2 regions of the Aeribacillus sp. FSL K6-3256 genome follow, and region 2 is predicted to be linked to the other one. Evidence: predicted binding sites of a transcription regulator. Region 2 holds the regulator's gene; the other holds the start of a gene.
The links. The regulator CtsR, encoded in region 2, represses protease genes until heat stress. The targets are predictions, from matches to a motif close to ATGGTCAATAAAGGTCAAACA.

Region 1 (16,709 bases), 940 kb from region 2:
AACATCATCCGCCGTTAATTCTTTTCCGTCATGAAATTTGACCCCGCGCCGAATAGTGACCGTATATTCAAGTCCATTCTCTGATTGCTGAATCTTTTCAGCCAGATGCGGTTTCGGCCGCAGCTGCTCATCAACTGTCACCAGTCCATCAAAAAGCATCCCTTCTAACTGCGAGCTTGATTCATCTAGAGAATACAAAGGATTAAAAAGCTGCGGCGATTCAGTTGAACCGATTATAAATGTTTCCGGAACAATCAGCGGATCGAGCTCTTCCTCTTTTATCTCCTTAACCGTTGGTTGCGGCTTTCTATTATAATCCAGACTTGAGCAGCCATGTAGAAGCAATAAAAACAAGAGAATCGATATATACAGCCATGGTCGTTTTAATCGTGCCAAATCCATTCCCCCATCATTGGAAGTTTCGTTCTATTTTTTATTCATATTCACAGTCTGTCCAAATTATTAATAAATATAGAAGGGGCTGTCCAAAAAGTCAGGGTAACTGACTTTTTGGAGCCCCTCATTTTTTCACTTTTTAAAAAAAATGCACAAAAAAATCGTCCTTTCTAGTAAAATGAAGTTACCACACAACATTACAGAAAGGACGATTTTTTATGAGCAATCAAATGATTACTCGTGAAAATTATAACACACAAATGACACTTCCTCTAGATGGAAAAGAAGAAAAAACTCCTGCCAAAAGAAATTTAGCCCCTACTTTCAAACCATATGACAACCGTCAAGTTCAAATGATTTATGATATTGAATCTCTTATACCCGAACATCACGTGGCACGTGTCGTGGACGAAATGGTGGAGGCGATACCAGATAAACAATTGTTTTCTCATTATAAAGGCGGCGGCAGAAGTTCCTATCATCCCAAAATGATGCTGAAAATCATTCTGTATGCTTATTCTCAAAAGGTTTATTCCTGCCGAGGAATCGAAAAACTCGTTAAAGAAAATATTCCTGCCATGTGGCTTTCAGCGATGCAACAACCAGATTTTCGCACCATTAATGAGTTCCGAGGGGAACGGATGAAAGCTTTCATGGATGAGCTCTTTGAAGTCATGATTCTCAAATTGATAAAAGAACATTACATCACGATGGAAAACTACTTTTTGGATGGCACTAAGATCGAAGCCAATGCCAATAAGTATTCTTTTGTGTGGAAAAAATCCACTTTGAAATTCGAAGAGAAATTAAAAGAAAAAATCCAAGAAACACTAAAGCACATTCATGAATTAACCCAATTAGAAGCCGGAACAGGGCAAAAGGAAAGCGATCAACATACAGAGATCACCGAACAAAACATGGAGGAAATCGCAAAAGAAATAGAAGAAAAAGTTGAAACGCTAACGGAAGAAATCGAAAAGGAGACCGATACATCCATTCGGAAAGAGAAGCGAAAAAAACGCAGTCAATTAAAGAAATCGGTGAAACAAATTCGTGAAGATTTCCTGCCCCGAATGGCAAGATACAAGGAACAAAAGGAAATGTTCGGTGACCGTAACAGCTACTCGAAAACAGACAAAGACGCAACCTTCATGCGCATGAAAGAAGACCATATGAAAAACGGTCAGCTCAAGCCCGGATACAACGTGCAAATGGGGACAGAGAATCAGTTTATCTTGTTTTATACCATTCATCAACGACCGACCGATACACGTTGCTTTATCCCACATATGGAGAAGCTAGCCTCCAGTTCATTACCGATGCCCAAAACGGTCATTGCGGATGCAGGCTATGGTAGTGAAGAAAACTATGTATATGCAGTTGGTGATGAGAAAGAGCCCCGTTTTGAGTTTCTAATTCCTTATGGGAGCTATGTAAAAGAACAAACACGTACATACAAAAAAGACATTAAAAATGCCAAAAACTGGACCTATTGTGAAGAGGATGATTGTTTTATTTGCCCGAATGGAAGGAGAGTAACGTTTAAAAAATACCAAAACAAAAAGAATCCATCTGGCTATGAACAAAGCTTCAAAATATACGAATGTGAAGATTGTACCGATTGCCCATTGAAAGCGAAATGCACAAAAGCGAAGGGAAATCGTCAAGTTCACTGGAATCCCATCTTCGAAGAAATGAAAGCAAAGGCCAAAACAGCCCTTGAATGTGAAGAGAAAGCCGCCATCTACGCTCGACGCAAAGTCGAGGCAGAAAGTGTGTTCGGTCACATCAAGGGCAATCGGTCGTTCCGCAGATTTTCTTTGCGGGGCCTCGACAAGGTACATGTTGAGTTTGGGATTGTGGCATTAGCCCACAACATACTGAAAGTAGCCGGCATCCGCCAGCTACTTTCAGATAAAAATCGAAAAAATATAAAAGCAAGTGGAGAGAAACGAATTGTTTTTCTCCACTTGCTTCATTTTAGGGACTTATCGGACAGCCCCTTCATAGCTTTCCACGAATTGTTCGGCAGGCAAATAAAAGCTTTCTTTTGTTGAAAACGGTTTTTGTTTATAAAACGTTTGTACGATATCAAATCCAATTGCGTATCCAAGCATGGTCGGATAAAAGCCTTTTCCGAACAAAAGCTGATCGAATAACGGATGATCCCATTTTATGTCTTGATTCGGAACAATTAAATTTTTCCACCAGCTGTATAGTTGTCTCTTCGAATATTTTTTCACCCAATTTGTTACATGCTGCTCACCTATCGTTCTGTAAACCGTATGCTCCGCCAAACCTTCCAAAATAATCGCATCAAGAAGCGTATAGTCTTTTTCGTGCTTCGGATTTTTCCTAAGCCTGCAAATATGATGATATTCGTGAATCAATAGCGCAATGAGCTCATCATTTTTTACATCCGGCGATAAAAATAAAAACATTTTATCCTGAAAAGACAACCCCGAACGACCTTTAAAATCTCTCCCAAAAAAACTTTTTCGCTCTTCAACAGGAAAAATAAAAATAGGGACATCTGGACCGTTCCATCTTTTCTTTAACTTCAAAAAAATGTTATTTGCTTTTGTCCAAATATTCGAATCATCAGCCTTAACAAGCCAATGTTCATAGCCAGTTCGAAGCATGCCGTATTGTGACAGGTAGTGATGGATTTCCTCCGCTTGTAAATGGTGAAAATATTTCTCTAGCTTTTCACAAAGCTCGATTGGATTCCGGCTTTCCTTCAACCAGTTTTTTGTGTCAATAACTCCCAAATCTTCGCACCTCCTTTTCTACACTATTCATTAGAAAAGAAAGATGTTTGAATTTTTTTTAAAAAGAAAAACCGCTACTGCCTGTTTAGGCAATAACGGTTTCATATAATCCTTAATTTCCTATATGCTGACATCAGGCTTCTTCAAATTTCTTGAAAACGAGCGTGGCGTTATGTCCTCCGAAACCAAGGGAATTGCTGAGCGCCGCCCGAACTGTTTTTTGTTTAGCCTGATTAACAGCATAATCCAAGTCACAGTCAGGATCAGGTGTTTCATAATTAATTGTCGGAGGAATTATATTTTCTTTCACTGCTAAAATGGTGAAAATGGCTTCAACTCCTCCTGCTGCTCCAAGGAGATGACCTGTCATCGATTTTGTCGAGCTGACGGTTAATTGATAAGCATGGCTGCCAAAAACTTCTTTAATCGCCGATGTTTCAAATTTATCATTATATTCGGTGCTTGTTCCATGGGCATTAATATAATCGATATCTTCCGGTTTTAAGCCTGCATCTTGAATTGCCATTTTCATTGCACGTGCTCCGCCTTCTCCGCCAGGAGCCGGTTGTGTAATGTGATAGGCATCGCCTGTTGATCCATAGCCGACGATTTCTGCATAAATGCTTGCTCCTCTTTTTAAAGCATGTTCCAGCTCTTCAAGAACAAGTATTCCTGCACCTTCTCCCATGACAAAGCCATCGCGGTTTTTGTCAAAAGGACGGCTAGCAGTTTTCGGATCAGGATTTGTCGACAACGCTTTTGCTGCACTGAAACCTGCAAAAGCCATCTTGGTCAGCGGCGCTTCTGTTCCGCCCGTAATCATCACATCGGCATCGCCACGTTGAATTACTTTAAAGGCATCGCCGATTGAATTTGATCCTGTTGCACAGGCAGTGACTGTACATGAATTTGGACCTTTCGCGCCGATCGCTATGGACACCTGTCCGGCTGCCATATCAGGAATCATCATCGGAACAAAGAAAGGACTTACACGTCTCGGACCTTTTTCCAGAAAAGTTTCGAATTGCTGTTCATACGTCTCCATTCCGCCTATGCCTGAACCGATCCAAACGCCTACCCGTTCACGGTTTTCATTATTTATTTTTAAACCTGAATCTTCAAGCGCCATCAACGAGGCGGCTAATGCAAATTGTGTGAAGCGATCCATTTTCCTCGCTTCTTTCCGATCCATAAAATCTTCAGGTTTAAAATCGTTTATTTCAGCGGAAACTTTGACAGGAAATATGTCTTTATCGACTCTCGTCAATTCTCCAATGCCTGATACACCTTTCAAAGCATTTTCCCAGCTTGTTTTCGCATCCAATCCAATCGGTGTCACAGCACCGATGCCTGTTACAACTACTCTACGTTTTTCCATATCATTACACCTCGCCTTTTTCGGTTTGTATGACGGAAAAAAAGCATTTTTATTTTTGATTGAATGATTTTACTGTCCCCATCTTAATGCAATGGCTCCCCATGTTAAACCTCCGCCGAAGCCGACCATCACAATAAGATCACCATCTTTTATTTTACCAGCTTTTACTTCTTCGTATAAAGAAATTGGTATTGATGCTGCGGAAGTATTCCCGTACTTGTGAATCGTCTTGGACATTTTCTCCTCCGGCAATTCAAGCCGTTGTCTGGCGGCTTCCATAATGCGGATATTTGCTTGATGCGGAATGAGAAAGTCAACATCTTCTTTCGTTAATCCCGCTTTTTCCAGTACATTAATGCTTGATTCTCCCATCTGCCGCACAGCAAATTTAAATACTTCACGCCCGTTCATCACAATATGGCCTTTTTCATATAAATGCTTGCCGCCGCTTCCGTCCGCTCCTAGCTCAAATGAGAGAATCCCTCTGTCATCACTTACCTCGCCTAAAACAACCGCCCCGGCACCATCCCCAAATAAAACACCTGTTGAACGGTCATTCCAATCCGTAATTTTCGAAAGCTTTTCGGCTCCAACGACAAGAATTTTTTTATAAGCTCCTGTTTGTATAAACTGCTCTGCCGTTGCCATCGCATAAATAAAACCTGAACATGCGGCGCTTATGTCCAAAGCAGCAGCCCGTTTTGCACCAAGTCTTTCCTGCAGAACACAGGCAACTGACGGAAAGGATTGATCAGGTGTTGCGGTCGCAACTATAATCATATCGATTTCTTCCGGGGAAATTTTTGCATCTTCAATGGCCTCTAATGCCGCTCTTGCGCCCAAATCCGATGTTTTCATATCATCTGAAGCAATTCTCCGCTCTTCAATGCCGGTTCTTGTTCGAATCCATTCATCAGACGTATCCATGATTTTTTCTAAATCATAGTTAGTCACAACTTTTTCCGGTATATAACGGCCTATCCCGATGATCCCAGCTCTCATCAAGAACATCTCCTTCACAAAAAATTATTATCAAATGTTATGACTTGGTACTAATTTTATATTATTTTTCTACTTATAGCAATATGCTTCATAACAGTTAACTACAGGTTTTCTTGTTTTTGACTGATAGATTGAGCTAATCGTCTATTCCTTACTCAGTTTTGTTTCATAAAATAGGATGAAAAGGAAAAAAGAACGGAAGGTGAAACGGGAATGAGTGATGAAAACGTAAACGAGCGGCAGGAAGATGAAAAAGAGAAAGCAGAAGCACCAGAACCCGATTTTTTTACCCAATTTATGTTCGGCCGGCAGCTTCCGGTTCATTCTGAAAAAACTTCCGAAAAAAACGAGCAAAACGAGCAATCAGACTATCAAAAAATTTTTGAGCAAGTCGATGATATTGTGACAAAATTATCTGAGCTGAAGCCAATTATTAAAGAAATAAAGCCGTTCGTCAATCAAATTAAAAAACTATTTAAAAATTAAGGGGATGAATTCAACCATCCCCCAAAATTTTTATTTTATTTATCTCACCATAGCATTATTCGTTAGGCAATTTCCCTGTTTTCTTATATTCTTCCACATATTTTAAAACTTTATTTTTAAATTCTTTATCTACTAGAGGGCTGAACTTCCCTAAATCAATCACACCATCTTGAAAATCAAAATATAAATTCCCGCTTTCCAGTTCGCCTTTTATAAATTTTTTTGCGACTAATAAATACAACTCATCCACATGCTGTACTGTGCTTGTTAAAACCATTTGTTCGCCCAAATCACTTTGATCTGAAACAAAGCCAATTGAATATATTCCTTTTTCCTTCACTTTTTCGATCACTGGCACGTTGTATCTGTCGCCTGCCGGATAAACAACATCTACATTTTCTGCGACAAGCTTATCGAGCTTCTCAAGCGCCAAGTCAACATGATCAAACCCTTGGACATATTCAATGTGAATGGTTACGTTTGGATTTTCAAATTGCGCCCCTTGATAAAACCCCTCCACTTCAGGCTGCCACTCAAAAGCGGCAATAATTCCGATTTCGTTTGTTTTTGTCATATGTGCTGCCACCATTCCTGCGAAAAAGCCCATGGCATGCGCCTCAAAATTTAAACTTGTGGCATTCGGGCCTTTTGCATCACCATTAAAAAAAACGAAATGAATATCTGGATATTGATCCAGCAAATCTCTAAAAAAACCCTCATATTCGTGACCGTGCCCGATAATTAAATTAACTCCCTTTCCGTGAAATTCTTCGACCGCCTCCCTCACCGCCGCTTCGGAATTCATTCCTTCTTTATAAAAAACATCTACATTCAGCTCAGACTGAATTTTTAACAGCCCTTTATACCCTTTTGTCCCCCAAACTTGATCATTAATCGTTTCAGGAACGAGCAAACCCACCTTTTTCAGTTTTCCTTTTTCTGATGCTTGTCCGCAGCCAACGAGAAATAATAAAATAAAAATGATCACAAACATTTTTTTATACATACCAAGCAACTCCTTTAAACCAGTGAACTGCATCATCATTGAAATGGTGAGGTTTCTCAATAATCGAAATGATTACATATCGATCTCAGCTAAGTTCAAAACGATCTTTTGAATTTACGGTCAATTTGATTGTCACGAAATATAGCTTATGAGGCGTTTCTCTAGGAAGCTTCCTCTTTAACACGATGTATATTTAGTACTAAAATTTTCACGTTTCACTTCATTCCTCTTTTATTTTGCTATACGCCGTCAATGAAGTAAAGAAATTTTATATTTAGGTATAAAGTCTGCGTGTATTTTGCAGGAAAAAATCTTTTAATTCTTGCAAACTCTTTTCAATGTTTTCGACCGTCTTTGGAACAACTAAATGATGTTCGCTTTTCGATATAGGCTTGTAAATGTAATGAAAAATGTCAAAAAAGCTCATCACCTTCTTGATGCGCTCTTTGTCGTCGGAAATCAAGTAAATTGTTTTTTTCGCAAACAAATCTTCGTCAAATTCTGTTAACACCGGAACTATTTCATCAATATGAAGAATGTCACGAATGACAATTTTTTCATTCGCATTCGTCTTGGAACGGCTGATGCCTGTACATTCCAACAAACTGTTCGAAATCCAATGGCCTAGCGGCTGCCAAGGTCCGAAAACGGTTGGAAGATAAACAAATAAATAAGGGAAAGTCCATTTTTGTCCTATTTGCTGCATCCAGCTGTCAATTTCTTCATCCCTATATTCCAGCGGATTTTCTCCTTCAAGAGAAAATATAAAAATAATCGGAGTCTGCTTGAGGGATGCGATTTCGACCGTTTTTTCCAATCGGTGTTTTTCAGCTTCATCGTCTATCGGTTGATGATCTGTTTGACAATAATAAATCAAATCATATTGCTTTTTGGAAGCATCCTCTATCCAGCTGTCTTCTTCCAATAAATGAAAATGTGCGTTCCGCCCGAGCCACATCATTTCTTCTTCGCATATTTTTTTTTGCAACGGATTTTTAGGAACGATTACCACTCCATCGACTAGTAATCCTTCCTCTACCAGTTTTGAACATATATGAAAGCCTTCAAATTGATGAACCCCAACAATTAAAATATGTTTACACTGCTTTAAGGCAGTTGACATTTTGAAAACCTCCTTTATGAAAAAACTATTATTGTATCGTATGCGAAAAAAGAAGAGATTAGTCCAATGCCCTTTTCAAACAAAAAGGGGGCAGCCTGCTCACTTATTGAGCATTTTCGCCCAGGCCTCAATTCCATTTCTATAAGATTCTTTCATGCTCTTTGTAAAAACTTCTTATCATATCATGGATCCGATTTATATTTTCCTGGAAATAAAATGTGAATTGAATTGGAGCTTTCAGCTGCTTTCTCCATTCCTCATATTTTTTTCCATGAATTTTATAGGAATAGCTTCCCCCGTTCATTTTCTGCCAGATGCCTACAGGTATTTTTGATACAAAGTCTTGTATACGGACAAAGGGATAATGGGTGACAGCTTTTTCATCTAATTGGTAAGCTTTTGATAGTTCTTTTATCATTTGTTTGTAAAAAAATTTATTCTTTTTCTCTTCCGCTATTTGGGCTTTTATGTCCAAACAAGGATTGATCATCACCGATGAACGGATGGAATTTGGCATCTCTTCCATCAACTGCAGCGCAACGAGTGCTCCTATACCTTCAGACAGTATATGGATTTTTTTATTTAAAATTTCTTGTTTCATGACAAGATGATAAAGCTGTTTTGCCAACAAAACGGCGTGAGAGCTGCCCCAATGGCGTCCGTAAAGATTGGAATGAAACAATGTATATCCGCAGCTTTTTAACGTATTGATCAGCTGACGCCGCCCGTAATGCTCCAACCAGTAGCTTGAACCATTTTCAACAAAATGGGTTCGATCGCCAATGATCAAGATGCCGAATCCGTTCGGCTTTTCCGGAAGATGAATGACATTCCACTCGTTTTCAATTTGAAAAAATCTTTCCGAAACACCTTCCATTTGCCCACCACCTTTCCATCGATGACCTTTTATAATGTATGTACGAAATGTCAAAAAGGCTCGCAAAAAAATCGCGAAACAACCGTTTTCATGAAAAATGTTGTATGATAATATAAGTAAAGACAGGAATAAACGAGGTGAAGATAATGAGATATTTCGCAACATTTTTTTGGACGTTTTTGCTTGTCAACATGGCCAGCTATGTTGTTTCTTCCATGACAGGCTCTGCATTCCATTTTTCAACAGCAATTATAATCTCTGTTGTTTTTACCGTACTTCTCTTTATAATTGGGGAGTTAATTCCGGCTGAACCTTCAGAAGAGCATTAAGAATTTGTCGAAATTGGCGAATTGCCAATTTCTTTTTTTTAAAACGAAAATCAGCGATTAGATGCCTGCTGCTATCGGCGAAGCCTCACTTGTTACGTCATAATATAGACAAATTCAAAAAAAAGGGGATAGTCTAATAAGTCATTTTTGGTCTTAAGACATCCCCTGTGATTTTTTGTTTTCAATGGAGATTTGTCTTTGGACAGACCCTTACCAGTTAACATATACGTCAGTATAATTAAGATTTCAGCCTAGCAAATTTACATGAAGCTGTTACGTATACGTCAGCACAACTAAGATTGGCGGAAAAACTTATAAATCACTACACTTTTCCAATTATAGTTTTCTAGTCTTTAGGCAGAATCAGGCTTGCTTAGCTGTGCAATCTCCCCATGAAACTAGCCTGATAGGAATCTCGCCCTGTTTTTAGTCTCCGAATCAGATTCCCCGCCGCCAGGACACAGTTTCCTATGTCTACATGGTCCGCACAAAAAAAAGAACCCTCCTCGATTGAGAAGGGTTTTAATATCCATTTATAGCTATTCTAATTTTGCTGCTCCGCTCTTCTCATGAGCATGCAAATCCGTTTTTATAACAATTTCTTCATTTTCTACCCCTAACAGAACTTGGTCACGATCATGAACGGTTCCAGCAATAACCGCTTTCGCAAGTTTTGTCTCTACATGCTTTTGAATAAACCGTTTCAGCGGCCGTGCGCCAAATACAGGATCAAATCCTCTTTTTGCAATGAATTCCTTCGCTTCATCTGTAATCTTTAGTGTAAGTTGTTTATGGGATAGGCGCGCTTGAAGCTCTTTTAAAAGTTTTTCTACTATTCCCTTTACTTCGTTCATTGTTAAAGGCTTGAACAGGATCGTGTCATCAATCCGGTTTAAAAATTCTGGCCGGAAATGCATGGAAAGCTCATCAAGAACTTTCTTTTTCGCTTCGTCTGTTATTTCCCCCTCATCATTTAAACCGGAGAGCAAATGCTGAGAACCGATGTTGGATGTCATAATGATCACTGTATTTTTAAAATCAACTGTTCTTCCTTTCGAATCGGTCACCCTGCCGTCATCAAGCATTTGCAGCAATATGTTAAACACTTCTGGGTGAGCCTTTTCGATTTCGTCCAGTAATATAACCGAGTACGGATGTCTCCGAACTTTTTCCGTCAGCTGTCCTCCTTCTTCATATCCGACATAACCCGGAGGTGCGCCGATCAGCCTTGAGACAGAATGTTTTTCCATATACTCCGACATATCAATGCGGACTATTTCGTCCTCGCTGTCAAAAAGCGCTTCTGCCAATGCTTTCGCCAGCTCCGTTTTCCCGACCCCTGTCGGACCTAAAAAGAGGAAGGAGCCGATCGGCCTGTTCGGATCTTTTATGCCTGCCCGCGCACGCAAAACTGCATCCGATACTAATTCAACTGCATCGTCTTGCCCGATGACCCTTTCTTTTAATATTTGTTCAAGCTTCAGAAGCTTTTCTCTTTCCCCTTGTACAAGCTTTGCTACCGGAATGCCAGTCCATTTTGACACAATACCGGCAATTTCCTCTTCTGTTACTTCCTCGCGAAGCATCTTGTTTTCCTCTTTCTGCTTCATTTCTTCTTCCAGCTGTTTGATTTGTTTTTCCAGCGCCGGAATTTTTCCATGGCGCAGCTCAGCCGCTTTGTTTAAATCGTATTCATTTTCAGCATCAGCTAAATCTCTGCGTGCTTTTTCCAGCTCTTCCCTCAAGCTTCTAAGCTGTTGAATACCTTCGACTTCAAGCTGCCATTTCGCCTTCATTTCATTTGCTTTCTCTTTTAAATTTGCAAGTTCCTTTTGCAACTCTTCCAATCTGATTCGGCTGATGTCATCCGTTTCTTTTTTCAATGCAGCCTCTTCAATTTCAAGCTGCATAATCCTTCTCGTCACTTCATCAAGTTCTGTCGGCATTGAATCTATTTCCGTGCGGATCATCGCGCATGCTTCATCGATTAAATCAATCGCTTTATCAGGCAGGAAGCGTTCTGTAATATAGCGGTGCGAGAGCTCACTCGCAGCTACAATCGCCGAATCATGAATTTTGACTCCATGATGGATTTCAAACCGTTCTTTTAGTCCTCGTAAAATAGAAATCGTGTCTTCCACAGACGGTTCGCTCACAAGCACCTGTTGAAAACGCCGCTCAAGCGCCGGATCTTTTTCAATATACTTGCGATGTTCATCAAGTGTCGTTGCTCCTATGCAGTGCAGCTCACCTCTCGCAAGCATCGGCTTTAACATGTTGCCGGCATCCATCGCTCCTTCTGTTTTGCCGGCCCCGACTATTGTGTGCAATTCATCAATAAATAAAATAATCCGTCCATCGCTCTTTTTAATTTCTTGCAAAACAGCTTTTAATCTTTCTTCAAATTCTCCGCGAAACTTGGCTCCCGCAATGAGCGAGCTCATATCTAAAGCAAATATTGTTTTATCTTTTAATCCCTCCGGTACATCTTTTCGTACAATCCGATGGGCTAATCCTTCCACGATCGCTGTTTTTCCAACCCCTGGTTCACCGATTAACACCGGGTTGTTTTTCGTTTTTCTTGATAAAATTCGGATCACGCGCCGAATTTCTTGATCACGGCCAATGACAGGGTCAATTTTTCCTTCTTTCACCTCTTTAACTAAATCACGGCCGTATTTCTCCAATACTTCATAAGTGCTTTCTGGATTAGGTGATGTCACCCGAGCATTCCCCCTTATTTCCTTTAACACTTTCAATATGGCAGCTTTTGTTAAGTGATATTGCTGAAAAAGCTCTCTCACTTCTTTTGAGCTCGATTCGGAAAATGCCAATATAATATGTTCAACTGATAAATAATCATCTTGAAAATCTTTCCTTATTTCGTCCGCTTTTGCAAAAGCTTCTGAAAGAGTACGGGAAATATAAATACTTACCTCACCGTTTCCGTGAACAGATATTTTCGGCTTTTTTTGTAAATACTCGTTGATCGCTGACTCAATTTGTTGTACAGGACATTTAAGTTTTTCTAAAATTCTTGGAAAAATCCCGTCAGACTGCCGCAGAAAAGCAAGTAAAATATGAAATTCATCCACTTCTTGATGTTCATGTTCTTTTGCGATTTTTTGAGCTTCTACCAGACCTTTTTGCAGCTTCTCCGTGAATTGATTTACATCCATACCGAAACGCCCCTATTTTGACTTTTTTTGACCTTTAATTTTATTATAACTTCTTTATAAATCAAGTAAAGCCATTCGTTTTCCGAATGGCTTAGCGTTGTTCGAAATATTACGGCTTGCGCTTATAGGTCCAAACCCGATTATGGTTGGATGTTTCGGGGAATCGATCTCCTGCTTTGAGTTCAACCTTTTTGGGATCGACCACCATCGATCCGGTCTCGCCGACTTCGATGTAAATTCCGTTGTTAGGTGCTTTTTGACCAGGCCTGTATTGACGATTTTGACCCATGAATCATCCCTCCTTGGACATTATTGTTGGCTATCAGAAGATTTTTCATGTATAGACAGAAACACCTTTGATAATTTTCATTATGTGATGTACTTCGAAACTTTACTCAACGCCCAAAATCGAACTCACTGCATATGGCATCCTTTTGAAAAAATCGTTTAAGCGTTCAAGCACCGAATGCTGGATCAAAAGCTCTTTTTACTGTTTCTGCGAGAATCATTATTTACAATTATTACCAAAATCGTCTCACCTGTCGTTCTTTTTTGTCTGGATATATATGCAGTAGAGTAAAACCTTTCGCCCCGGTTTCAAAAGAAAAAAGCAGGAGATCATCCTGCTTTATCAACGAAAGATCTTGTTAAGCCATAATTTCTTTTAAAATTGCTTTTTGCGCATGAAGGCGGTTTTCGGCCTGCAAAAATACCGCTGATTGGCTTCCGTCCATCACTTCATCTGTCACTTCCAAACCGCGCGCAGCCGGCAGGCAGTGAAGGAAGCTTGCATCTCGTTTTGCTTTTGCCAGCAAGGATTGATTTACTTGAAACGGTTTAAATGCTTTCATTCTTGCTTCTGTTTCTTCTTCCTGTCCCATGCTGACCCAAACGTCCGTATAAATAATATCAGCATCCTGAACCGCTTCGTCTGGATTATGAATTAATTCGACTTTCCCGCCCGTTTCGCCAGCAATTTCTTTCGCCTGTTTCAAAATGCTTTCATTTGGCTCATAGCCTTCTGGAGCTGCGATCGTAAAATGAGCGCCAACTTTTGCGCAGCCAACCATAAGGGAGTGGGCGACATTGTTGCCGTCGCCAACATAAACGACTTTTACGCCTGAAAATTTGCCTTTCAGCTCATAAATTGTCAATAAATCAGCTAACGCTTGGCAAGGATGGTACAAGTCGCACAAACCATTGATGACAGGGACAGTTGCATATTCGGCAAGCTCTTTGACCCGATTGTGGTCAGTTGTGCGGAGAAGAATGGCATCCACATATCGCGACAATACTCTCGCTGTATCAGCGATTGTCTCACCGCGCCCGAGCTGAAGCTCTTTTGAAGAAAGGGCAAGCGCATGTCCCCCTAATTGCAGCATTCCTACTTCAAAGGAGACACGAGTTCGAGTGGATGATTTTTCGAAAATCATCGCCAGCGTTTTCCCATGAAGGACGTTTGATAGCGGATTTTGCTTTAATTTCAATGCTTCCTCGAGCAAATATTGAATTTCTTCTGATGTAAAATCAAGCAGCTTTAAAACGTTACGACCTTTAAGTGTGCTCATAAACTCATTTCGACTCCTTTATCTGACAGTTCATGTAAAGAAATAGGCGTGTATTTGCTAACTGTTAGTGCACTTAAAAATGCCTGAAATGATGCTTCTTCCGTCAATACCATAATTCCTCGTTCAAGCGCTTTTTGTCGTCTTGCCTTTGCCTGATCGTTTTCTTCCGGATTATAATAAAGCACCGCTTCTTTTTTCTCAAGCCAACTTTCAAAATTATCCGTTACCGGTTTTATATAATCGAGTACATCATCTTTCTTATCTCCATCCACAAAAATACCGTCCGAATGAATTGGAAATAAATGATCGAATACCTTCCGCATCGCTTCCTCCACAGATTTGCCGACACACATTCCTTCGCCCGTCGATTTCATTTCCGGACCTAGTTTCATATCGACATCTGAATGGGCGTGCGTTGAAAATACCGGATATTTAATAGCCACATATTCATGGGCTGCTATTTGAGGATGTAAGTCAGTTAACATTTTTCCGGTTAAAATGGTTGTCGCAAGATCTACTAACGGCACTCCGGCAACTTTGCTGACGATCGGCACAGTCCGGCTCGCACGCGGATTCACTTCCAGCACATAAACGTCCTGACCATCAATTAAAAATTGAATGTTCATAATGCCTTTATATTGCAAATGTTGAACCATTCTTTCCGCATAGTCGGTCATTTTTTCTTTTATTTCTTTTGACAACGACACAGCTGGAAAAATCGCATAACTATCGCCAGAATGAACACCAGCGGGCTCGATATGCTCCATAAATCCCGGAATAAACACATTTTTCCCGTCAGCTATTAAATCAACCTCCGCTTCCTGACCAAAAAGGAATTCATCTAAAAGAAGAGGAAAATGATTTTCGTCCGTCTGCTCCACTAACGAAAGCAGCTCTTCTTGATTTTTTACCTTCACCATGCCTTTTCCGCCAATAACATATGAAGGTCTTAACAGGATCGGATACCGCAGCTTTTTCGCTTCCGATATCGCCTCCTCTTTTGTATGTGCCATTGCTCCTTGAATGTGCGGGATATTCGTTTCGTCTAATAGCTGATAAAATCTTTCTCGATCCTCCAATATGTCCAGAAGCTCAGAAGTTGTACCAAGCAGCTTCACGCCTGCTTTTTCAAGCTTCTCCGCTAAGTTGATCGCCGTCTGGCCGCCAAATTGGACGAGCGTTACGTCAATGTTTTCATTTTCAACAACATTTAATATATGCTCGACTGTTAACGGCTCAAAATATAATCGATCCGCTGTTTCATAATCAGTGCTGACCGTCTCAGGATTATTGTTGATCATGATCGCGTCATATCCAAGCTTTTGCAATGTTTGAATGCAGTGAACAGCACTGTAGTCAAACTCAACTCCCTGTCCGATGCGAATCGGGCCGGAACCAATGACAAGCGCCTTCTTCTTTCCTCTTGTGGAGACAGCTTCGTTTTCACCGAAAACGTACGTAGAATAGAAATAATTTGTTCTCGCTTCAAATTCTGCTGCACATGTATCAACCATTTTGAATATGGCTTTAATCCCCCACTCTTTACGGAGCTTTCGGATTTCTTTTTCTTCTGTCTTTTGCCAATATGAAATCGAACGGTCGGAAAAACCGAAAAATTTCAGTTCTTTTAAAAGGCTTGGAGACAGCTTTTCTTTTTTCGCTTTTCCTTCAAGTTCAATTAGATGGTTGAAAACATGCAAGAAATAATAGTCAATTTTTGTCTGGCTGTGAAGCTCATCTATAGAAACTCCTCTTCTTAACAGCTCCATTAAGATGAAAAAGCGTTCATCATCTGCATGCTGGAGGCGGTTAATAAGAGCTGACGTATCTTCTTTCACAAGCTTAGGCAAATAAATGCCGATATTATTTAATTCCAACGATTCCGCAGCTTTTTGCAGAGCGGCTTCCATCGTCCGTTCGATCGCCATCACTTCGCCGGTTGCTTTCATCTTTGTTCCAAGCTTCCGATCTGCTTTTGTAAATTTATCAAACGGCCAGCGCGGAAATTTGACAACTACATAGTCAAGTGCAGGTTCAAAGCTGGCATATGTCGACATCGTTAACGGGTTCTTCAGCTCCGCTAATGAGTAGCCAACAGCTAGCTTTGCAGCCATTCTGGCAATTGGGTAACCGGTCGCTTTCGAAGCAAGTGCGGAAGAGCGACTTACCCTAGGGTTGACCTCAATCACGTAATATTGCTTGCTTTCAGGGTCAAGTGCAAACTGAATGTTGCAGCCCCCGACCACCTTTAATGCATCGATGATTTTCAAAGCCGCCTGCCGGAGCATTTGATATTCTTCATCTGTTAATGTTTGAGATGGGGCAACAACGATCGAATCCCCGGTATGAATTCCGACTGGATCAATGTTTTCCATATTGCAGACGGTAATACAAGTACCTTTTGCATCGCGCATCACTTCATATTCGATTTCCTTAAATCCGGCAATGCTTCTTTCCACAAGCACTTGATTGATTGGGCTCATTTTAAGTCCATTTGTGACAATGGAAATAAACTCTTCTCGGTTGTAGGCGATGCCTCCGCCTTTGCCGCCAAGCGTATAAGCCGGACGAATGATAATCGGAAAACCAATTTC
Region 2 (16,709 bases):
AACAGATGATGCCTGACAAATACTTCATATACAGCATCGCCCATATATGCTAAAACAAGACCATTAAGCTGCCGTGCTTCTTTTATTTTTTCAAGCTCAATCATATTTATCCTCTTTTCCATCTTGTTCCTTGAGGCGTATCTTCCAATATAATGTTCATTTCCTTGAGCTGATCTCGAATTTTGTCGGCTAAAGCAAAATTTCTTTCTTTTCTAGCTTGATTTCGCTCGTTTATCAGCCTTTCAATGTCTTCGTCCAGCAGCTCTTGAACATCAAATGTCAAACCTAATACATCGCCAAATTCATTAAATAGCTGCAAAAATGCCTTAATTACTTTTTCGGAGGTGTTTTTTCTTTCCAAATAATAGTTTGCATTTTTCACTAAATCGAAAATGACAGATATAGCATTCGCCGTATTGAAATCGTCGTCCATTTCATGAATAAATTCCTTCTTTAGCCGGCTGATTTCTTCCAGCCATTTTTCATCATCATCAGTGAGATTCGCACTACTTTCCAGCCGATGCTTTAAATTGATATATGAGGTGCGGATTCTTTCCAATCCGTTTTTTGTACTATCCAAAAGTTCTTTCGAATAATTGATAGGATGTCGGTAGTGTACAGACAGCATAAAAAATCGAAATACTTGTGGGTCATACTGCTTTAAAACGTCTTGAACAAGAATAAAATTTCCGAGTGATTTAGACATCTTCTCATTGTTGATATTAATATAACCGTTATGCATCCAATATTTCGCAAAAGGTTTGCCGGTAAGCGCTTCGGATTGTGCGATCTCATTTTCATGATGCGGAAAAGTTAAATCTTGGCCGCCTGCATGAATATCAATTGTATCCCCTAAATATTTTCTTGCCATTGCGGAGCATTCAATATGCCAGCCAGGACGTCCTTTTCCCCAAGGGCTATCCCATGAAATTTCCCCTTCTTTTGCTGCTTTCCAAAGTGCAAAATCAAGCGGATCTCTCTTTTTTTCGCCAATTTGTATTCTGGCACCGGCATGAAGCTCATCTATTGATTGATGCGAAAGCTTTCCGTATTCCTTAAAATACCGTGTTTTATAATACACATCTCCGTCGACTTCATAGGCATAATTTTTGTCAATGAGAGCTTGGATGAATTCAATGATTGTCTCCATATTTTCCGTTACACGAGGATGAACATCCGCTCTTTTGCATCCCAGTGCATCAATATCAGAAAAATAGGCCTTAATAAATCGTTCTGCAATTTCCGGAACCGTTTCGCCCAAATCATTTGCAGCTTTAATCAATTTATCATCCACATCGGTAAAATTCGACACATATTTCACATCGTACCCTCTGTACTCCAAATATCGACGAACTGTATCATATACAATGGCTGGTCTAGCATTTCCGATGTGAATATAGTTGTAAACGGTAGGACCGCAAACATACATCTTTACCTTGTTGTCCTCTAAAGGAATAAATTCTTCCTTTTTCCTGGATAATGTATTATAAATTTTGATACTCATTGAACGCCCTCCTTTTTTTTCAGATTATCTAATTCTGCCTTTAATTTTCCTATTTCTTTTTCAAGCTCTTTTAATTTATCTGAAATAGGATCCGGCAAATCTCTATGATTTAAATCTTTTCTCACCTTTTTCCCGTTTTGCACAACAACTCTCCCCGGAATGCCTACAACAGTCGAATTATCCGGAACATCGCGCAAAACGACGGAACCTGCGCCAATTTTCGAGTTTTCTCCAATCGTAATAGATCCTAATACCTTCGCGCCAGCTGCAATGAGAACATTATTTTTGATGGTAGGATGCCGTTTCCCCTTTTCTTTACCTGTTCCGCCTAATGTAACTCCTTGATATACAGTAACATTATCGCCAATTTCACAAGTCTCGCCAATAACGACACCCATGCCATGATCGATGAAAAAACGACGACCGATTTTGGCACCAGGGTGGATTTCAATTCCCGTGAAAAAGCGGCTTATTTGCGAAATGACCCTGGCGATAAAGTATAATTTCCGTTTGTAAAACGCATGCGCCAACCGATGAGCCCATATGGCGTGAAGGCCTGAATAAGTTAAGATCACTTCTAAATAAGATCTCGCAGCAGGGTCTTGGTCAAAAACGACTTCCACATCTTCTTTTAATATTTTCCACATATTTTTCTCCCTCCCATAAAAAGTAATCATAATACCCTACTGAAAAAGAAATGCGCCTCTGTAGATACAGAGACGCAAATAAGCGCGGTTCCACTCTGTTTAGGGAAAAGTATAGCTTTTCTTTTCCCTCAACTTTAACTCTTATAACGGTGAGTCTCCGCTTTTGTCTACTCCCGCTGGTTTCGACAAAAGACTCGAAGGGGCATTTCAGAAAGCGCGTGCTTAAACCTCTTTCAGCCAAAGGAGGTTCTCTCTGAAAAGCCGTTTGCTTTCTTACTTCTCCTTCTCAACGTTTTTCCGTCATCTGTTCATCAATACTATATTACAATTTTTTTAAAAAGTTAATCTAGTGCTTTTTCCAGCCTTGTGATAATCTTTTCTTTTCCTAAGAGCTCAAGGGCAAGCGGCAGCTCAGGACCGTGTGTCTGCCCGGTCGTCGCAACGCGAATCGGCATGAACAATTTTTTCCCCTTTTGACCTGTCGCCTTTTGAACTGACTTAATCGCTTTTTTGATTTCATCTGCTTTGAAATCTTGAATTGCTTTCACTTCTTCCAAAAATGCGCTTAACACGGAAGGAACTTGTTCTTCTTGAAGCACAAGCTTTCCTTCTTCATCGACCTCTATCTCTTCCTTAAAAAACATTTCGCTTAATTCGATAATTTCTGCACCGTAGCTCATTTGCTCTTGATACAGGGAAATGAGACGTTGCACCCAATCTCTTTCATCTTCTGACATATTTTCACTGATGCGCCCGGCTTTTACAAGGTGGGGCAGCGAAAGGTCGACTACTTTTTCGAGATCAAGCTTTTTCATGTACTGATTGTTCATCCATTTTAATTTCAGTGTATCGAAAACAGCAGGTGATTTTGATAATCGGTTTGGATCAAAAATTTTAATAAACTCTTCTTTGCTGAAAATCTCTTCTTCCCCAACAGGAGACCATCCTAACAAACCGATAAAATTAAAGAGCGCTTCAGGCAAATACCCTAATTCAGCATATTGTTCAATAAATTGAATGATGCTCTCATCACGCTTGCTTAATTTTTTTCTGTTTTCATTGACGATTAACGTCATATGACCAAAAACAGGCGGTTCCCATCCAAAAGCTTCATAAATCATCATTTGCTTCGGTGTATTGGAGATATGGTCTTCTCCGCGCAACACATGACTGATTTCCATTAAATGATCGTCGACGGCGACGGCAAAATTATAAGTCGGTGTTCCGTCTTTTTTCACGATGACAAAATCCCCAAAATCATCGGACTCAAAAGAAATATCTCCTTTTACGATATCGTTCCATTTATATATTTTTCCTTTTGGAACCCGGAAACGAATGCTTGGTTTCCGTCCTTCTTTTTCGAGTGCCTCTTGCTGTTCTTTAGAAAGGTGCGCGCATTTCCCTGAATATCTTGGCATTTCACCGCGATCGATTTGCGCTTGACGCTCGTTTTCAAGCTCCTCTTCCGTACAATAACATTTATACGCCAAGTCTCTTTCCAAGAGCTCTTCATAATATTTTTTATAAATGCTTGTCCGCTCCGATTGTCGATAAGGACCGTAATCTCCGCCCTTGTCTATGCTTTCGTCCCAATCAATTCCAAGCCATTTTAAATAAAAAAGCTGGCTTTGTTCTCCTCCTTCGATATTCCGCTTTTGATCGGTATCTTCAATTCGGATAATAAATTTCCCATTTTGGCTTCTAGCGAACAAATAATTAAATAATGCAGTGCGTGCGTTTCCAATATGTAAATGCCCCGTCGGACTCGGTGCATAGCGAACCCGTATTCCGTTGTCAGCCATATTTTGTCCCTCCAATAATCAAACCGTAATTCTTTAAAATATTGTACCACCAAACCATTGATGTTCAAAGATTACTTTTTCTTTTGCAATAAAACGATTGACTGTGCAGCGATTCCTTCCCCGCGTCCTGTAAACCCAAGCTCCTCCGTCGTCGTTGCTTTAACATTCACTTGGTCAAGTTCAGCCTCCAAGAGCTCCGCAATTCTAGTACGCATTTGATGGATGTAAGGCGCCATTTTTGGTTTTTGAGCAATAATTGTACAATCCGCATTGCCTAATATATAGCCTTTCTCCTTTACCAAGTTCCATACCTCTTGAAGCAATTTCGCCGAGTCAATATCTTTATATGCAGGATCCGTATCAGGAAAATGCTTGCCGATATCTCCTTCTCCAATCGCTCCCAAGCAGGCATCTGTCAATGCATGAAGAAGAACATCAGCATCAGAATGTCCAAGCAATCCTTTTTCATAAGGAATGTTGACTCCACCGATCACAAGCGGTTTTCCTTCCACAAGCTGATGAACATCAAAACCTTGTCCAATCCGAATCATTCCCTTTCCCCTCTTTCACTCTCTAAAATCGCACGGGCAAAAATCAAATCTTCAGGGGTTGTAAGTTTTATATTTGAATAATCCCCATGTACAATACAAACTTTTTCGCCAATTCTTTCTACAAGACTTGCATCGTCTGTTCCTACAAATTGATCCCTATTGGCCGCTTCATGAGCTTTTAATACGATGGAAAGACGAAAAGCTTGTGGCGTTTGAACTGCCCACAAGCTAGAACGTTCAACAGTATCAATGACTTCCATATTGCGAACTCTTTTCACAGTATCCTTTACAGGAACGGCTACGACCGCTGCGCCCTCTAAATGAGCCTTTTCAACAAGCTGATGAATGGTTTCCCTGCGAATGAAAGGCCTTGCACCGTCGTGAATTAATATTATACCATCTTCTTCAACGGCTTTTAACCCGTTGTAAACACTATATTGGCGTTCCTGTCCTCCGGGAACTAGTTTTTGCACTTTTTTTATTTTATATTTTTTCAGTAAAGAAAGAAATTCTTCACGCTCTTTCTCGTTTATGACTAGAACAATTTCGGTGCATTGAGGATCTTTTTCAAACACCATTAAAGTATGAACAATCACAGGTAAAGAATTAAGTTTGATAAACTGTTTATTTTTTCCTGCCCTCATTCTTTTCCCTTGCCCTGCAGCTGGTATGACAACCCGATATTCCATCTTCTTTCTCCCTTATTACAATGCTTTTTCCAGCAGCTTTGGCTTTGCAAAAATCATTCGTCCGGCAGATGTTTGAAGAACGCTTGTAACGAGAATATCAATATTTTTCCCGATATAGTCCCTTCCGTCCTCGACAACAATCATCGTGCCATCATCAAGATAAGCAACACCTTGGTTATGCTCTTTTCCATCCTTAATTACTTGGACATTTAACTCTTCCCCTGGTAGTACAATCGGTTTTACCGCATTGGCTAAATCGTTGATGTTCAAAACAGAGACGTTTTGGAGCTCACATACTTTATTTAAATTGAAATCGTTTGTGACCACAACGCCTTGAATGATTTTTGCCAGTTTTACAAGCTTGCTGTCGACTTCTTGTATATCTTCAAAGTCGCCTTCCCATATTTCCACTTTAATGTCCAGCTCTTTTTGGATTTTATTTAAAATATCCAGACCTCTTCTTCCTCGATTTCTTTTTAGCACATCTGAAGAATCCGCTATATGCTGAAGTTCCTCCAACACAAATTGAGGAATAATAATGGTCCCTTCTAAAAAACCTGTTTGACAAATATCTGCAATCCTGCCATCTATAATAACACTTGTATCTAATATTTTTAAGCTTTTCTTTTCAACATTTTCCTCTTCTTCTTGAGAGGCTTTCTTCTTGCTGATTCTTGCTGTAATCGAAAACAAGTTCAACAGTTCGTCGCGCTTTTTATATCCGATTTGAAAACCTAAATATCCTAAAATTATGGTTAAAAAGATCGGAACAATGTTATTGATAATTGGGTATGGAAGTTCAGATAATGAAATTCCAATCAAATAAGCAATAATCAGACCAAAAATTAATCCTAAACTGCCAAATAATACATCCGTAACCGGAGCTTTCACTAATTTCTCTTCTATAAATTTTATCCAATTCACCACATAATCCACTAGCCAGAAGGAGGTTATATAAAATAAAATTGCACCTAATATCGCCAATGTATATGGTGTCATCAGAAATGGAATATCATCAAGATTTAAGAGAAATAATAATTCCGGTATAAACAAAACACCTAACGTTCCGCCAACAAAAAAGAAAAATATTTGAACAATTCGTTTTAACATACCTCCACCTCCTTTATTTCATTATATACACTTTCAAACCTTTCAAACATCTAAAAACAAGGATTGTAAAAATATTGATAAATTACTGTAAAGGATGTGTTAGAGCTCCCTTGCAATGTTATACTGATCTTGGAGGCGCCTTAATCCTTCCTTAATTTTCCTCGCCCTAACTTCACCTATTCCTTCCACTTCATCAAGCTTTTCTACGGTAGCATTTGCAATTTGTTTCAAATTTTCAAAGGTTGTCACTAAATTTTCAATAATAACGGAAGGAAGCTTTGGTATTTTATGCAAAAACCGGTATCCTCGAGGAACAACAGGTTCATTCATATTGGTAAAATGGGGATATCCGAGCAGCTTCAATAAAACCGCATCATCTAATAATGCTGAGCTGGACAATTCTTGCAGCTGCTTTAATACAGGAATAGGATCATTCAGCCGCTCCATGCTGTAATCTTTGATAAGCAGAGCCGCTTCTTTTTCAATATCTGCTAAAAGCTCGGTCATCTGAAGCTGAATCAGCTGCCCTTCTGTACCGAGTTCGTAAATATAATTAATAATTTCACTCTTAATTCGCAGCACCATTTCTATTCTATGTAAAACTTGGATCACTTCATCGATCGTGACTAAATCTTCAAACTCTAAAGATCCTAAATTATTAATGGATTGGTCAGTGGCAGATTTATACTTTTCCAACGTCCGCAAAGCTTGATTGGCCTTCGTCAAAATGACGCCGATATCCCTCAAAGCATAGCGGGAATTGCCAAAATATAATGTGACGACATTTCTTCTTTCAGAAATAGCAATTACGAGATTTCCTGTTTGCTTTGCTACTCGTTCAGCTGTTCTATGCCTCATGCCTGTTTCTCTTACCTCTATGCTCGTATCCGGAACGAGCTGTGCGTTTGCGTATAAAATTTTTTGCCCTGAGTCGCTTAAAATAATGGCTCCATCCATTTTAGCTAGTTCATATAAATAGGCGGGGGAAAAAGGGCAATTGATATAAAATCCCCCGTCTACAATTTGTTTGATTTTTTCGTTATATCCTACAACAATTAGCCCCCCGGTCTTTGCGCGCAGCACGTTTTCAATTCCTTCCCGGATTGGTGTGCCTGGGGCTACAAATTGCAAGATTTCCTTAAGCGATTTTTCTTGTTTCATAGCTTATCCCCCTATTGCAAGTTCGAGCGCTTCTGAAATGTTTTGCACACCGACAATTTCTATATCTTCCGGCCATTTCCAACCGCCCAGATTGGCTTTCGGTAAAAAAATCCGCTTAAATCCCAGTTTGGCAGCTTCTTGTACACGCTGTTCAATTCGTGAAACCCTTCTAATTTCTCCTGTTAAACCAACCTCACCTACAAAAACATCATAAATGTTCGTCGGAACATCTTTAAAGCTTGAAGCTATACTGATGCAAATTGCCAAGTCAATTGAAGGCTCGTCTAATTTCACCCCGCCGGCAACTTTTAAGTAGGCATCTTGGTTTTGGAGCAATAAACCAACACGTTTTTCCAATACCGCCATCAACAAAGAAACACGATTATGATCAATCCCATTTGCCATCCTTCTGGGGTTTCCAAAGCTTGTCGGGGTGATTAAAGCTTGTATTTCGACTAGAACAGGTCTTGTCCCTTCCATGGAAGCGACTACTGTTGAACCAGATGCCCCTTTTGCACGCTCTTCTAAAAACACTTCTGACGGGTTGAGCACTTCTTTAAGACCTGCTTCCTTCATTTCAAAAATTCCTATTTCGTTAGTGGATCCGAACCTGTTTTTAACTGCCCGTAAAATTCGGTACGTATGATGTCGATCACCTTCAAAATACAATACAGTATCAACCATATGTTCTAAAATGCGCGGCCCTGCAATTGTGCCGTCTTTTGTTACATGACCGACAATAAAAATCGGAATTCCTTTTGTCTTTGCCAATCTCATTAATTCAGCCGTACATTCTCGAACCTGAGATACGCTTCCAGGAGCAGAAGCAATTTCACTGTTATAAATCGTTTGAATGGAATCAATGATGACAAAAGCCGGTTCAGTTTCCATTATGGATTGAATGATGATTTCTAAGTCCGTTTCAGAAAGCACGAAAAGTCTTTCGCCTTTTACCCCGAGTCGGTCGGAGCGAAGTTTTGTCTGTTTTAAAGATTCTTCTCCCGAAATGTATAAAACATCGTTCCCTCTCTCTGCCAGCTGTGAGGAGACTTGCAATAAGAGAGTGGATTTTCCAATTCCAGGATCCCCTCCAATTAAAACGAGAGACCCTTTTACAATTCCGCCTCCCAATACGCGGTTAAACTCATGAAGTCCTGTAAGCATTCTAGGTTCTTGCGCAGCTTGGATTTGATGAATTGGAGAAGGTTTGCTGACAGTGGATGATTCGGAATGACTAAAAGCAATGCGGTGTTTTCCCTTTGGCTTGATAACTTCTTCAACCATTGAATTCCATTCGCCGCACCCTGGACATTTTCCCATCCATTTCGGCGATTCATATCCGCACGATTGACAAATAAATTTTGATTTGATCTTTGACATTCGGTTATTCCCCACTTTGTTCAATCGATAAACGACAATATAATGAAAGAGAGGGGCATACGTGAAGCAGTATGCCCATTGGATTATTGAACCTTTTCTGCAGTTTTTACGACAAATTCATTATTTTGCACGTCCAATACAACTTTTTGACCTTGCGAGATCGTGCCTTTCAATAATTCCTCTGATAAGCGATCTTCGACATATTTTTGAATCGCTCTCCGCAACGGACGCGCTCCATATTCTAAGTCAAAGCCCTCTTCAGCCAGCTTTTCTTTTGCACGATCCGTTAATTCGAGTTCTATATCCTGTTCTTTTAATCGTTTTGTCAGCTGATCCGCCATCAGCGAAACAATTTCTTTCAAATGTTTTTTCTCTAAAGAGTGGAACACAATAATTTCGTCAATCCGGTTCAAAAATTCAGGACGAAATGCTTTTTTCAGTTCATCCATCACTTTGTTTTTCATATCTTTATAATTTTCATTTTCGTCTTGAACATTAAAGCCGACATATTTATTCCGTTTTAATTCGCTTGCCCCTACATTTGAAGTCATAATTAAAATCGTATTTCGAAAATCAACGGTGCGCCCTTTTGAGTCTGTGAGTCTTCCGTCTTCAAGCACCTGCAGCAAAATGTTAAACACATCTGGATGAGCTTTTTCAATTTCATCCAATAATACGACTGAGTATGGCTTGCGGCGCACTTTTTCCGTCAATTGTCCTCCCTCTTCATAGCCTACATATCCAGGAGGCGAACCAACGAGCCTTGACGTAGAATGCTTCTCCATATATTCTGACATATCGATTCGAATCATAGCATCTTCGTCACCAAACATTGCTTCAGCTAATGCACGGGCTAATTCCGTTTTCCCTACACCTGTCGGTCCTAAGAAGATAAATGAACCGATCGGACGCTTCGGATCTTTTAAGCCTGCACGTGCCCGTCTGACAGCTTTTGCGACTGCAGTGACAGCTTCTTCTTGACCAATAACGCGCGAGTGTAAAATTTCTTCGAGATTCAAAAGCCGCTCTGATTCTGTTTGGGCAAGTTTAACAACCGGAATTCCCGTCCAGCTTGAAACAACCATTGCAATATCCTCTACGGTCACTTCAGAATTTTCTTGACCTTGTTTTTCCTTCCATGATTTTTTCGTTTCCTCTAATTCCTCTCTGAGCCGCTGCTCTGTATCTCTTAATGAAGCTGCTTTTTCAAATTCTTGGCTTTGGACTGCAGCTTCTTTTTCTTTTCGCACTTCTTCTAATTTTTGCTCCAATTCCTTTAAATTCGGAGGTGTTGCAAATGAACGAAGACGGACTTTGGAGCCTGCTTCATCAATCAAGTCAATCGCTTTATCAGGCAGGAACCGATCGGAAATATACCGATCTGAAAGTTTAACAGCAGCTTCAATCGCCTCATCGGAAATGGATACCCGGTGGTGTGCTTCATATCGGTCTCTTAATCCTCTTAAAATTTGAATGCTCTCTTCAATGGACGGTTCGTCGACTTGGATTGGCTGGAAGCGCCGTTCAAGTGCAGCATCCTTTTCAATATATTTACGGTATTCATCCAAAGTTGTTGCCCCAATACATTGCAATTCTCCCCGAGCCAAAGCAGGTTTTAAAATGTTGGAAGCATCAATTGCACCTTCCGCCCCGCCTGCGCCGATCAGTGTATGAAGCTCGTCAATAAATAAAATGATGTTTCCTGCTTGGCGAATTTCATCCATTACCTTTTTAAGGCGGTCCTCAAATTCCCCTCTATATTTTGTGCCAGCTACAACTGTTCCCATATCAAGGGTCATAACGCGCTTATCTCTCAAAATTTCAGGAACCTCATTATTCACAATTTGCTGAGCAAGTCCCTCTGCTATGGCAGTTTTCCCAACACCAGGTTCACCTATTAAAACAGGATTATTTTTTGTTCTTCGGCTCAAAACCTCGATGACACGCTGAATTTCTTTGCTTCGGCCGATGACTGGATCAAGTCCGCCCTCCCGTGCAACAGCCGTTAAGTCCCGCGCAAGACTATCAAGCGTCGGAGTATTTGCGTTTGTCATCGAACTTCCTTGGTGGCTTGAGGATACTTCATTGCTGCCTAACAACTGTAAAACTTGCTGACGCGCTTTGTTCAAGCTTACTCCGAGATTGTTTAAAACACGCGCAGCAACTCCCTCTCCTTCTCGAATTAATCCCAATAGGATATGTTCTGTTCCGACATAAGAATGTCCTAATTTTCTTGCTTCATCCATTGACAGTTCAATGACTTTCTTTGCTCTCGGTGTGTAATGGATCGTTTGCGAAATTTCTTGTCCCCGTCCTATCAGGCTTTCCACTTCATTTTGGATTTTTTCTGGACTTAATCCTAGAGCGTGAAGCGCTTTAGCGGCAATTCCTTCTCCTTCGCGCACGAGCCCAAGCAATATGTGCTCTGTGCCGATATTGTTATGTCCGAGGCGTACAGCTTCTTCCTGCGCTAAAGCAAGCACTTTTTGCGCCCGTTCCGTAAATCTCCCAAACATCATTGTTCATCATCCTCCCTTTGCTTCCTTTCTAATTGAAGCCTTTCACGAATTAATGTTGCCCTGCGAATATCCCGTTCATTCGGCCGTAGAACTCCTCCTGAATATTGTTGCAGAAATCCGGGCTGAATTAAAATCATAAGCTCATTTAAAACACTGCGTGGAACATTTTGAATAATTCCCAGGTCAATTCCTAAGCGCACATCTGATAAACATTGAATTGCTTCTTTCGATGGAATAATCCTGCTGTATTTGAGAGTGCCGTAGGAACGATATACACGGTCTTCTAGATGATGCGGATTCGTTTTATATAAAGCATCTCTTGCAGCCCGTTCTTGAGCAATTAATTGCCCGACAACACCTATTAAATCATCGACAATATCGTCTTCTGATTTGCCTAGCGTAATTTGGTTCGAAATTTGGAATATATTACCTATCGCTTCACTTCCTTCTCCGTACCGACCTCTCACAACCAATCCTAATTGATTGATAGCAGGTATAATTTGGTTAATCTGCTGTGTTAAGACAAGTCCTGGAAGGTGCATCATCACGGAAGCCCGCAAGCCGGTACCGACATTTGTTGGACAGCTAGTTAAGTAGCCCCTATGTTCATCAAATGCATAATCTACTTTTTCCTCAATCCAATCGTCAAGATTCATTGCCATTTTCAACGCTTCTTTTAGCTGAAGGCCCGGGAACAAACATTGAATTCTAATATGATCCTCCTCGTTTATCATGATGCTCACTTCTTCGTTTTCAGATAAAAGGCACCCTCCAAGTGCTGATTCTTCCATTAAATAAGGACTAATCAAATGCTTCTCTACAAGTACGCGTTTTTGAATAGGCTGAAGTTCATTCATTTTCAGCAGCACGAATGTCCCTAAACCGTCAAACACTCTTTGTGAAAATGATTCTTCAAATGTATTTAAAACAGCCAAGGCTTCTTCATTCGACATAATGGTAGGGAAGCTGATATTTTCTATATTTCGCGCCAATCTGACTCGGCTGCTCAGCACAATATCGGAATCAGGTCCTTCTTGATTCATCCAAGGGCTCATGGCTGAACGAATAAATTTTTGAAAGGACATGTCATACTCCCCTTTCGTTCCGTCCATTTATCTTCGCTTCAATGGACCGAATTTCATCCCGAACTTGAGCTGCTCTTTCGAATTCCTCTTTCGCAATTAATTCTTGCAGTTCCTGTTTAAGCATTTTCAGGCGCTTTTTCAAATGAATACTTCCACCGGTCCGTTTCGGTACTTTACCGCCGTGAGTTGTATTCCCGCCATGAACACGTTTTAAAATCGGGGTAATTTGGTGATAAAACGTTTTGTAACAATGGGAGCATCCGAATTTACCAATTTTCGTAAATTGATCAAACGTCATATTACATTTCTCACATTGAATGACCTGATTTTTCTTGAAAACATTTTGCCCTTGGCTGCTAATGGCGCTGTCCATATTTAATAATCCGGACAATAAGTTGTTTATAGAAAAGCCTGGATTCATATTGAATATGAATACATCACTTTTTTCCTGTGCACATTTTTCACATATATGCACTTCAGTCTTTTCGCCGTTGATAATTTTTGTAAAGTGGAAAGTAGCGGGCCTTTCATGACATTCTTGACAAATCATCGTCCATCACATCCTCACTTGTATTTTAACGAGGTGAGCATCGCCTTCATCATCCTTGCCCTCAATTCGTCTCGATCAGGCAAATCAATATATAAAACAGACCGATCAATTACGCTCAACATAATTTTCGCTTCTCTTTCTGAAATAACCTCTTCATCAGCCAATCTCAAAATAATATCCTCCGCCGACGATTGTGACAGCCTTTTACCAATGGCATTTAAAATTTGATTGATCAGCTGGATACGGTCATTGATTCGAATTTTCATAATTCGGATATAACCGCCTCCACCCCTTTTGCTTTCGACAATGTAACCCCGTTCAATTGTAAAACGAGTGTTGATCACGTAATTGATTTGCGATGGAACACATTGAAATTTATCCGCAATTTCACTTCTTTTAATTTCAACAATTTCTTTTCCGCTTGAATCTAATACATGCTTTAAATATTGCTCGATAATATCAGATATATTCCGCACCTCGAAAAACACCTCCTTCAACTTTTTGATTGGAATTGCAAAACGCTCAAGAAATGTGCAATATCCTTGAGGGATAGGAGGCAAGATGTTTACGTAATGCTTATTTCCTAAACGATAACAACTAGTCACTTGACTTTGACTATATTTGACCTTAATTATAATATAAATTTTTTTTTGTGTCATTTCAACAAAAAAGCTCACTAATAATATTGCCATTTACAATATGGAAAAAACCCGCTCTTTAAAAAACTTTTTTAACTTCTTGAAATTTCAATAATTCGTTTATGATTTCAGGCATTTCATCTTTTGGAAGGCCAATTTCAAGTAAATATGAACGCTTCGCATGTTTAGTTTCTTTTGGCTTTGACAATGTAAAATGAATTTTATAAACAGAAATATTTAATTGTTCAAGTTTCCGAGTAAATTCCACCAAATCATCTTCTGGAAGATTAACTTGTATCCATTTTTTGCTTGACTTCTCAGCAAAAAAAGCCTCCACCTTATTGAGAAAGATCAAACTTAACAATACAATCAAGGTAGAAAAAATCGCCAACGGATACATTCCTGCCCCAACAACAAGGCCAAGTCCTGCAACAACCCAAATCGAGGCTGCCGTCGTTAATCCTCTTACCGTAACCCCTCTCACTAATATCGTTCCAGCACCTAAAAAACCAATGCCACTAATGACATAAGAAGGAATTCTTGCTGGGTCAAAACGAATATTTTCATAACGATCCATATATTCTTCAAAGCCATAAAGAGACAGAAGCATCATCATGCAGGAGCCGACACCAACTAACAAATGCGTGCGAAAGCCTGCTGGATGCCGTTTAAATTCTCGTTCAAGGCCAATAAATCCACTTAAAATGACTGCTAAAACAATGCGAATCAACATAATTTGCCATTCCTCAGGCATTATCATTCCTCCTTACCATCCAAATGACTTTTTCTGTTTTGGCCATATATGAATTTTGAAATGATACAGTATTATACTTTCCCATTATATGCGATGAACAGTGCTCAATATTCAATCGTTCTTGAGTATGAGACTAAGAATGATATGAAACAAAAAAGCACTTTTAGAGCTGGCTTTAAAATCAAACGAAGCTTTCACTGCTCATATGCTTCAAGAATGGAAAAGTTTATGCTTCTGAAGTAACGATCAATTAATTATACTCCGATTGAAGGTTTTAAAGAAAGCGAGCTTGATTGCAATAGATGCGGAGGATCTTCAGAAGAAGCGAGCTCTTAGTTGTTCGTAAATTTGTCGTTTTTGTTCGTTCTGTTTTAAGCTGTTTTGTCTGTTTGTTGTATATTTCCATTTACAAGAGGATAAAAGAGGCTTGAGCTTGTCAAATCACATGCAGTGAATAATTGTTTCGTCCATACTTTTTTACAAGGATAAGCAAATCTCGCCTCCATCGCTTTTCTCAGATTAATTAAAACGGTTTGCATCATTCAAATCAATTAAAGATGTTTTTGTAACAGCAAAAATATCCATTTCGGCTTTCGACAATTTTCTCGAAAAATTGGCTTTTAGACTGTCATTTCTTAATTTTTCATTTTATGATCATAACGGAAAGTATTGCAACGGAAAAACATCACAAAAAGCTAAAAAAAAAGCCGATTCCTCCACCGCCTTCGCTATACACGAGAGGCGGCGGTCATATCGGCAAAAAAATAAGATGAAAGGTATTTATTCTATGTCACGATTAATAATTTTAGGCGGATCCAAGTTTTTAATAACGGGCTCTCTAGACTTTATATCTGCATACGTATTGATAATTTCCGGATCATAAATAATTTGCAGCCTAGAAGGCTTGCCTATTTGGTTTTGTGCACCTTCAAAATAATCGTTATTCGTAATTTTTTGCGCCCCACTAAAATTTTGATTGCTGGCCCGTCCTCTTATCGCATTTAAAACAATGCGCCTCGCTGATATTCCTCCTTCTATACGAATATTTGAACCAACTCCAAACATTTCTAATGCTTGTTCTGAATAGAAAAACCCTTTAATATTACTAGGTTCATCCTGGTTAACGCTATTATTTCTAATGTTTATATTTCCATTTGCAAAAATAATTAACGAACCGTTTTGACCTAATCCATTGATACGCGAATATTCAATCGTCACATCCCCCATTACATACATAATAGAATTAAATTCCGCATCAGCCCCTTTAATCGTCAGATCTCCGTTCACAAATATGGGGCCGTCCACCCGAATTTTGTCATAATTATTTGGGTTGTACGAATTAGATCCGTTGCCAATTGTTAAATTTTTCTCTATATAGGCTCCCTCCTTAAAGGTGGTCTGTTTGAATTGATTATCTGAATTGCGAATTGTTAATGAACCTGCAGTGGCAAAGCTTTTAAAAAGATTATTCCCAGTAAATGTGTAATCTCCATCGTATTTCTCATTACACCATATAAAAAAACATTCATCATGACTCGCATAAACTTTGTCATTAGGCCGATTTTGGTTTGAGATTATTCTATTATTAGCTTTTATGATCGTTACACCGGGAGAATTATGTTTATAATAAAAAACCGATTTTTGTGCAGGAATTTGAATGTCATCACGGATCGGCTGCCTTTTTACAATAACCGGGGCTTGCCGATTGTAAAAAGCATCATCAATACGATCTGTTAGCTTTGTATAAGAACTTCCAAAATTAGAAGTTGTAATATGTTGTTCATATGGAGGGGTATGATTAAAGGTAAAAATATTTCCACCAAGTAGTAAGTTTGCGTTTGCTTTTCCTTGTGTTGGTAAAATGCTCGGGTAAACGGACGCAATCCATTTCTCACCACTTAAATATGCATATCCTCGGTTTGTTATGATTAAATTCCCGTCTACCTTCATATCCCCTGTGATCGAAACCCCGCCGTGCAAAAACATATTTCCTTCACCAGGTATACAGGCATTTGGAGTTTTACATAATTTGTTGGCACCGAGCGCATAATGTAATGTCTCCAAAACAGATTGTGCACCAATTTCAACTTCTGAAATAACCGTTTTTTCCTTGCCATCAACAAATCCTCTGCTTAAAAAGGTTATCTTCTTCTTTAGCGGGTTTTCTTCACCATTTTCTATTACATTTTCTATATTTCGTATATATACTCGATATTCACCAGTTGCGCCAGTATTGTGAACACTATTTATCACGTCTTTATAGCGATTTAAAATCGTATTTAATTTCGTTATAAACTCGCTGCGGGTGATTCCTTCTTC

Region 1: clpB (ATP-dependent chaperone ClpB) is a predicted target of CtsR. The motif match lies at 12,562-12,582, and genes of this name have one in related genera.

Annotation. Positions count from the first base shown of each region.
Region 1 is NZ_CP150188.1:1,048,931-1,065,639, reverse strand. It holds gene NSQ84_RS05195 (peptide-binding protein) at 1-396, opposite strand, end outside; gene NSQ84_RS05190 (IS1182 family transposase) at 615-2,453, shown strand; gene NSQ84_RS05185 (DUF2268 domain-containing protein) at 2,385-3,167, opposite strand; gene fabF (beta-ketoacyl-ACP synthase II) at 3,301-4,545, opposite strand; gene NSQ84_RS05175 (beta-ketoacyl-ACP synthase III) at 4,615-5,547, opposite strand; gene NSQ84_RS05170 (hypothetical protein) at 5,761-6,033, shown strand; gene NSQ84_RS05165 (BMP family ABC transporter substrate-binding protein) at 6,089-7,039, opposite strand; gene NSQ84_RS05160 (NAD(P)-dependent oxidoreductase) at 7,314-8,162, opposite strand; gene NSQ84_RS05155 (hypothetical protein) at 8,302-9,039, opposite strand; gene NSQ84_RS05150 (YjzD family protein) at 9,186-9,368, shown strand; gene clpB (ATP-dependent chaperone ClpB) at 9,908-12,547, opposite strand; gene NSQ84_RS05140 (YjzC family protein) at 12,657-12,836, opposite strand; gene argF (ornithine carbamoyltransferase) at 13,195-14,115, opposite strand; gene NSQ84_RS05130 (carbamoyl phosphate synthase large subunit) at 14,112-16,709, opposite strand, start outside.
Region 2 is NZ_CP150188.1:111,508-128,216, reverse strand. It holds gene NSQ84_RS00655 (Mini-ribonuclease 3) at 1-104, opposite strand, end outside; gene cysS (cysteine--tRNA ligase) at 107-1,504, opposite strand; gene cysE (serine O-acetyltransferase) at 1,501-2,151, opposite strand; T-box leader at 2,217-2,450, opposite strand; gene gltX (glutamate--tRNA ligase) at 2,493-3,953, opposite strand; gene ispF (2-C-methyl-D-erythritol 2,4-cyclodiphosphate synthase) at 4,025-4,504, opposite strand; gene ispD (2-C-methyl-D-erythritol 4-phosphate cytidylyltransferase) at 4,501-5,193, opposite strand; gene NSQ84_RS00625 (PIN/TRAM domain-containing protein) at 5,209-6,303, opposite strand; gene disA (DNA integrity scanning diadenylate cyclase DisA) at 6,403-7,464, opposite strand; gene radA (DNA repair protein RadA) at 7,468-8,844, opposite strand; gene clpC (ATP-dependent protease ATP-binding subunit ClpC) at 8,928-11,363, opposite strand; gene NSQ84_RS00605 (protein arginine kinase) at 11,360-12,448, opposite strand; gene NSQ84_RS00600 (UvrB/UvrC motif-containing protein) at 12,450-12,998, opposite strand; gene NSQ84_RS00595 (CtsR family transcriptional regulator) at 13,013-13,474, opposite strand; gene NSQ84_RS00590 (MgtC/SapB family protein) at 13,716-14,390, opposite strand; gene NSQ84_RS00585 (hypothetical protein) at 15,171-16,709, opposite strand, start outside.